2 linked regions of the Salipiger abyssi genome follow. The protein of the gene in region 1 binds, or shares a complex with, the protein of each later gene. Links are inferred from orthologs where the notes say so. Each region holds a gene or a part of one and is shown in the gene's direction. Other genes may lie near its edges.

Evidence for each region.
Region 2: the proteins of Ga0080574_RS18375 (region 1) and dnaN are in contact, whole or in part, in a cryo-EM structure (PDB 8GIZ), measured with the Escherichia coli proteins. The link is inferred for Salipiger abyssi from one-to-one orthologs.

What each region holds. Positions count from the first base shown.
Region 1 is NZ_CP015093.1:3,044,009-3,047,319, reverse strand. Bases 39-3,037 are described here. They hold Ga0080574_RS18375 (DNA polymerase III subunit delta'), read left to right. Parts: upstream 39-978; coding sequence 979-2,097; downstream 2,098-3,037. Other genes in these bases: Ga0080574_RS18370 (alpha-D-ribose 1-methylphosphonate 5-triphosphate diphosphatase), read right to left, coding at 2,119-3,037; tmk (dTMP kinase), read left to right, coding at 356-982; Ga0080574_RS18385 (D-alanyl-D-alanine carboxypeptidase family protein), read left to right, coding at 39-359. In the rest of the region: more of Ga0080574_RS18385, read left to right, coding at 1-38; more of Ga0080574_RS18370, read right to left, coding at 3,038-3,288; Ga0080574_RS18365 (ATP-binding cassette domain-containing protein), read right to left, coding at 3,275-3,311. UniProt on the Escherichia coli protein: Part of the beta sliding clamp loading complex, which hydrolyzes ATP to load the beta clamp onto primed DNA to form the DNA replication pre-initiation complex.
Region 2 is NZ_CP015093.1:1,716,652-1,719,946, forward strand. What follows is about bases 274-3,256. They hold dnaN (DNA polymerase III subunit beta), read left to right. Parts: upstream 274-1,197; coding sequence 1,198-2,316; downstream 2,317-3,256. Other genes in these bases: dnaA (chromosomal replication initiator protein DnaA), read left to right, coding at 274-1,043; recF (DNA replication/repair protein RecF), read left to right, coding at 2,474-3,256. Outside these bases: more of dnaA, read left to right, coding at 1-273; more of recF, read left to right, coding at 3,257-3,295. UniProt on the Escherichia coli protein: Confers DNA tethering and processivity to DNA polymerases and other proteins. Acts as a clamp, forming a ring around DNA (a reaction catalyzed by the clamp-loading complex) which diffuses in an ATP-independent manner freely and bidirectionally along dsDNA.

The sequences.
Region 1 (3,311 bases):
GCCAGTTTGCCGAGCGCAAGCTGGTCACCAAGGAGACCGAGATCGCCAGCGCCGAGGTCTGGATGGGCGCCGAGGACAGCGTTGGCCTCGTCTCGCGCGAGGACGTGACGCTGCTGGTGCCGGTGACGCCGGGCACGCGGCTCGATGCCGAGGTGGTCTATACCGGCCCGCTCAAGGCGCCGATTGCCGAGGGCCAGAAACTGGCCGAGCTGATCATCCGCCCCGAAGGCCTGCCCGAGCATCGGGTGCCGCTCTTTGCCGCCCATGCGGTGGCCGGCGGCGGCTTTGCCAAGCGCATGATGGTGGTCAGCCAGGAGCTGCTGAGCCGCCTCAACGAGCCTGCCGGAGAGGCAATGTGAGCGCAGGAAAGGGGCTGTTCGTCAGCTTCGAGGGGATCGACGGGTCGGGGAAATCCACCCAGGCGCGGCTCCTGGCCGAGGCGCTCCGCGCAGACGGGCGCGAGGTGGTGCTGACCCGCGAGCCCGGCGGCTCTCCGGGTGCCGAGGAGATCCGCGCGCTGGTGCTTCAGGGCGATCCCGAGCGCTGGTCGGCGGAGACCGAGCTGCTGCTCTTCACCGCCGCCCGCCGCGATCATCTGGAGCGCACGATCCAGCCCGCCCTCGCCTGCGGCGCCACGGTGATCTGCGACCGCTTTGCCGATTCCACCCGCATGTATCAGGGCCTGTCGCGTGGCGACCTGCGCCGCGCGGTCGACACGCTGCACGATCTGATGATCGGGGTGGAGCCGGATCTGACCATCCTCATCGACATGGACCCGGCGGCGGCCCTGTCGCGCGCCAAGGCGCGGGCCACCGCCGAGGAGCGTTTCGAGGATTTCGGAATCGGGCTTCAGGAAAAGATGCGCGCCGGCTTTCTGGCGCTGGCAGAGGAATTCGCCACGCGCTTTGCGGTGATCGACGGCAACCGCGCACCGGAAGCGGTGGCGGAGGATGTGCTTGCCGCGCTAAAAGCGCGGGCATGAGCGACAGCGAGATTCCCCAGCCCGACCGCGTCGAGGGCGCGCCGCATCCGCGCGAGACCGAGCAGCTTTTCGGGCAGACCCGGGCCGAGCGGGATTTCCTCGATGCCTATAATTATGGCCGGCTGCATCACGGCTGGCTGCTAACCGGGCCGAAGGGGCTCGGCAAGGCGACGCTGGCCTGGCGCATCGCGCGGTTCCTGCTGGCCACGCCCGAGGATACCGGCGACGGGCTTTTCGGCGCGCCGCCACCGCCCGAAAGCCTGGATATCGCCCCCGACCATCCGGTCGCCCGGCGCATGGCCGCGCTCTCCGAACCCGGGCTTTTCCTGCTGCGCCGCGCCTGGGACGACAAGGCGAAGCGGCTCAAGACCCAGCTCACCGTCGACGAGGTGCGCAAGCTCAAGGGCTTCTTCACCCTGTCCTCCGCCGAGGGCGGGCGCCGGGTGGTGATCGTCGATTGCATGGACGAGCTGAACGTCAGCGCCGCCAACGCGATCCTGAAGCTGCTCGAGGAACCGCCGGCACGCACCACGCTGCTGATGGTCGCGCATCAGCCCTCGCGGCTGCTGCCGACGATCCGCTCGCGCTGCCGCGAGCTGCGGCTGGCGCCGCTCTCGCCCGAGGACATGAAATCCGCGCTGGATCAGGCCGGCGCGCAGGTCGGCCCGCAGGACGCGCAGGCGCTGGCGGCGCTCTCGGCGGGCTCGGTCGGCGCGGCGATGCGGCTGCTCAACCATGACGGGCTGCGGCTCTATGCCGATCTGGTGGCGCTGCTCGACACCCTGCCCCGGCTCGACCGCCCGCGCGCCATCGCTCTCGGCGAAAGCACCGCCGGCAAGGCCAATGAGCCGCGGCTCGATCTGACGCTGACGCTGATGGATATCGCGCTGGGGCGGCTGGCCCGCGCCGGCGTGACCGGCCAGCCGCCAATGCCCGAGGCCGCGCCCGGCGAGGCGGCGATGCTCGCGCGGCTCTCTCCCGACGCCGCCAGGGGCCGCGCCTGGGCGCAGGTCGCGCAGCAGGCCGGCGACCGCGCCCGCCACGCCCGCGCGGTCAATGTCGATCCCGCGGCGCTGGTGCTCGATCTGATCCTGCAACTGCACAAGGTCAGCTAGGGCGCACCTGCCGGGTGGGTTTCATCCCTCCGCCACAATCCGCAGCGATCCGTCCGAGAACACTTTGCGCCCGGCGCTGAACGTCATGCGCACATGGCCCACCCCCTGATCGTCGGCGATCACCAGATCGGCACGCTTGCCGGGCGCGATCTCGCCCCGGTCGCCCAGCCCCAGCGCCCGCGCCGGGTTGGCGGAGGCGAGCCGGGTGGCGCCGGCCAGCCCGTCGGGATCCTGCGCCGCCAGCACCAGCACCGCCGGCAGGATCGCCGAGGGGTGGTAATCGGCGGCCAGAATATCGAGCAGCCCCGCCTTATGCGCCGCGCGCGCCGAGAGATTGCCGGAATAGCTCTCGCCCCGCAGCGCGTTGGGCGCGCCCATCGCGGTCATCAGCCCGGCCGCGCGGGCCGCGCGTGCCGCCTCCTCGGTCACCGGAAACTCGCTGATCGCGGCGCCGAGCGAAACCATCAGCGCGACCTTTTCGGCGGTGTCATCGTCATGGCTGGCCAGAGCGATGCCATGGCGGCGGCAGGTGCCAGAGATCGCCTCCAGCGTGGCGGCCAGATCGCCGGTCGCCTGCCGGCGCTCGTCGATGCGCGCCTGCACCGCCTGCGCCGCCTCCTCGTCGGAAAGTCCGCGCTCGGCGGCGGTGCGCGCCTTCAGCCGTTCCAGATCGCGATACTGCCCCTGCCCCGGCGTGTGATCGGTGAGCGAGACCAGATCGACCGTGCCCTCGGAGATCAGCTCCTCGACCACCTCCAGCGCGCCGGGAAAGGTGACCTCGAACCGCGCATGCACCTTGTGATCCACCTTCAGCGCCCCGCGCATGCCCTTGAGCGCGCGCAGCATCGCCTGCGAATGGTCGTAGCTGCGCAGATGGCCATAGGTGGATTTCGGATTGAAGCTGACCGCCGCGTAACCGGTCGTCACGCCGGAAACCTTGAGCTTGCGGTCGAGATCGCGCAGCCCCAGCTCCATCGGCATCTTCACATTCGGGCGCGGCTCGACCTCGCGCTCGATCATGTCGCCATGCATGTCGACAAAGCCCGGCATCAGCAACAGCCCCTGCCCCTCCAGCGCGGCGCCCGCGACGGGCATTTCGGAAATCTCCGAAATAACCCCGTCTTCGATGCAGAGCGCGCCGTTGGGGATCACCCGGTCGGGCAGGACGATGCGGAAGTCACTCAGCCACATGGGCCATCTCCTTTGGGTCAAGC
Region 2 (3,295 bases), 1.3 Mb from region 1 along the record:
TGCTGCCCGGCGCCCCGCTGGATGCCCGCTTCACCTTTGACAGCTTCGTCGTCGGCAAACCCAACGAGCTCGCCCACGCCGCGGCCAAGCGCGTCGGCGAGGGCGGTCAGGTCACCTTCAACCCGCTCTTCCTCTATGGCGGCGTCGGCCTCGGCAAGACCCACCTGATGCACGCCATCGCCTGGGAGCTGCGCACGCACCGCCCCGACCTGAACGTGCTCTACCTCTCCGCCGAGCAGTTCATGTACCGCTTCGTCCAGGCCCTGCGCGAACGCCGCATGATGGATTTCAAGGAGCTGTTCCGCTCGGTCGACGTGCTCATGGTCGACGACGTCCAGTTCATCGCCGGCAAGGACAGCACGCAGGAAGAGTTCTTCCACACGTTCAACGCGCTGGTCGACCAGAACAAGCAGATCATCATCTCGGCCGACCGCGCCCCCGACGAGATCAAGGATCTGGAAAACCGCATCCGCAGCCGTCTGCAATCGGGCCTCGTGGTCGATCTGCACCCGACCGATTACGAGCTGCGCCTCGGCATCCTGCAATCCAAGGTGCAGAACTACCGCGAGCAATACCCCTCGCTGCAACTCGATGACGGCATCCTGGAATTCCTCGCGCACCGCATCTCGACCAATGTCCGCGTGCTCGAAGGCGCGCTGACCCGGCTTTTCGCCTTTGCCTCGCTGGTCGGCCAGCCGATCACCATGGAGCTGACGCAGGACTGCCTCTCCGACGTGCTGCGCGCCTCGGACCGCAAGATCTCCATCGAGGAGATACAGCGCAAGGTGGCCGAGCACTACCATATCCGCCTCTCGGATCTCATCGGCCCCAAGCGGGTGCGCAACTTTGCCCGTCCGCGCCAGGTGGCGATGTATCTCTGCAAGCAGCTCACCGCGCGCTCGCTGCCCGAGATCGGCCGCCGCTTCGGCGGGCGCGACCACACCACCGTGATGCACGGGGTGAAGCGCATCGAGGAGCTGCGCAGCCAGGACAGCCAGATCGCCGACGACATCGAGTTGCTGCGCCGGGCGCTCGAAGCCTGAGTCTCTCTCACAACAATTCCGGTCGGGGCCGCCGCTGTGTGGCCCCATGGCCTTGACGCTGCCGGAAAACCGTCGGATCAATCGCTGAAACAGGGTTGGAGCAGCCGGGCCGAGGCGCTACGGTGCGCCTCCGGCATGTCGGAGGGATAGGGTGATGAAAGTCAGTATCGAACGGGCGACGCTGCTGAAAGCGGTCAGTCAGGCACAATCTGTTGTGGAGCGCCGCAACACCATTCCGATCCTCGCCAATGTGCTGATCGAGGCGGAGGGCGACACGGTGACTTTCCGCGCCACCGATCTCGATATCGAGGTGCTGGACAAGGCGCCCGCCATGGTGGAGCGCGCCGGCGCCACCACCGTCTCGGCGGTCACCCTGCACGAGATCGTCCGCAAACTGCCCGACGGCGCCATGGTCCAGCTCGCCGATGACGGCGCGGCGGGCCGGCTGACCGTCACCGCGGGCCGGTCGAATTTCAACCTCGCCACGTTGCCGAAGGAAGACTTTCCAGTGATGGCCTCGTCGGAATACAGCTCGAATTTCACTGCCAAGGCAGAGATGCTGCGCAAGCTCTTCGACAAGTCGAAATTCGCCATCTCGACGGAAGAGACCCGCTATTACCTCAATGGCGTCTACATGCATGTGGCCGACAGCGAAGACGGGCGCATGCTGCGCTGTGTCGCCACCGACGGCCACCGCCTCGCCCGCATCGACGCGCCCCTGCCCGCCGGCGCCGAGGAGATGCCCGGCGTGATCGTGCCGCGCAAGACGGTGGGCGAGCTGCGCAAGCTGCTCGACGAGGACGACATGGACATTGCCGTCTCGGTCTCGGAAACCAAGGTGCGCTTTGCCACGCCCGACATCACCCTGACCTCCAAGGTGATCGACGGCACCTTCCCGGATTATTCCCGCGTCATCCCCGCCGGCAACACCCGCCGGCTCGAGGTCGATGCCAGCGAATTCGCCAAGGCGGTGGACCGTGTCGCCACCGTCTCCTCTGAACGCTCGCGCGCGGTCAAGCTGCAACTCGACGAGGACCGGCTGGTGCTCTCGGTCAACGCCCCCGACAGCGGCGCCGCCGAGGAGGAGCTGGCGGTGGCCTATGGCGACGAGCCGCTGGAGATCGGCTTCAACGCGAAATACCTGCTGGAGATCGCCAGCCAGGTCGACCGAGAGAACGCCGTCTTCATGTTCAACTCCTCGGGCGACCCCACCCTGATGCGCGAAGGCAACGACACCAGCGCCGTCTATGTCGTGATGCCGATGCGGGTGTGACGCCGGCGCAAGCAGCATCAGGCGTTTGCCCGGGCGGCCATGCCGCATTGGAGTATTTGGAAAAAGATGAAGCTCAGGCGCGCGCTTTGTCTTTCATCTTTCTGAAAGTACTCCCCGACTCCCTTTGCGGCCAGTGCAACGCCGGAAGGCCTGGCGCATGAGCCTGTATCTCTCCCGTCTCACCCTCTCGCATTTCCGCTCGCACAAGCGCGCGGCGGTCGATGTGGATGCGCGGCCCGTGGCGATTTACGGGCCGAACGGCGCGGGCAAGACCAATCTCATCGAAGCCGTGTCGCTGCTTTCGCCCGGGCGCGGCATGCGGCGGGCCTCGGCGCAGGAGATGGCGCGGCGGCCGGAGGCGCTGGGCTGGAAGATCGGGGCGCTGCTGCACGGGCCCGAGGGCACGCATGAGATCGCCATTCGGTCGGAGGGCGGCGCCGCGCGACAGGTGGAGATCGACGGCAAGCCTGCGCCGCAGACCGCGCTGGGGCGGATTGCACGCGTGCTCTGGCTGATCCCGTCCATGGACCGGCTGTGGATCGAGGCGCCGGAGGGGCGGCGGCGCTTTCTCGACCGCATGACGCTGAGTTTCTTTCCCGACCACGCTGAGGCGTCGCTGGCCTATGAAAAGGCCATGCGCGAGCGCAACCGGCTGCTCAAGGAGCAGATCCGCGATGCGCATTGGTATGCCGCGCTCGAAGGGCAGATGGCCGCGAGCGGCGCCGCGATCCAGCGCAACCGGCAGGCGGCGCTCGACCGGCTGGCGCGGGCGCAGGAGGGGGCGGAGACCTCCTTTCCCACAGCCGAGCTGGCGCTGGTCTCGACCGAGGCGGATATCCCCGCGACCGAGGCGGATCTGCGCGCGGCGCTGGCCGAAAGCCGGTTTCGCGACATGGCTGCCGGACGCACGCTGATCGGGCCGCATCGCGCCGATCTCTACGGGGTCTTTGCCGCCAAGGGCGTGCCGGCCTCCGACTGT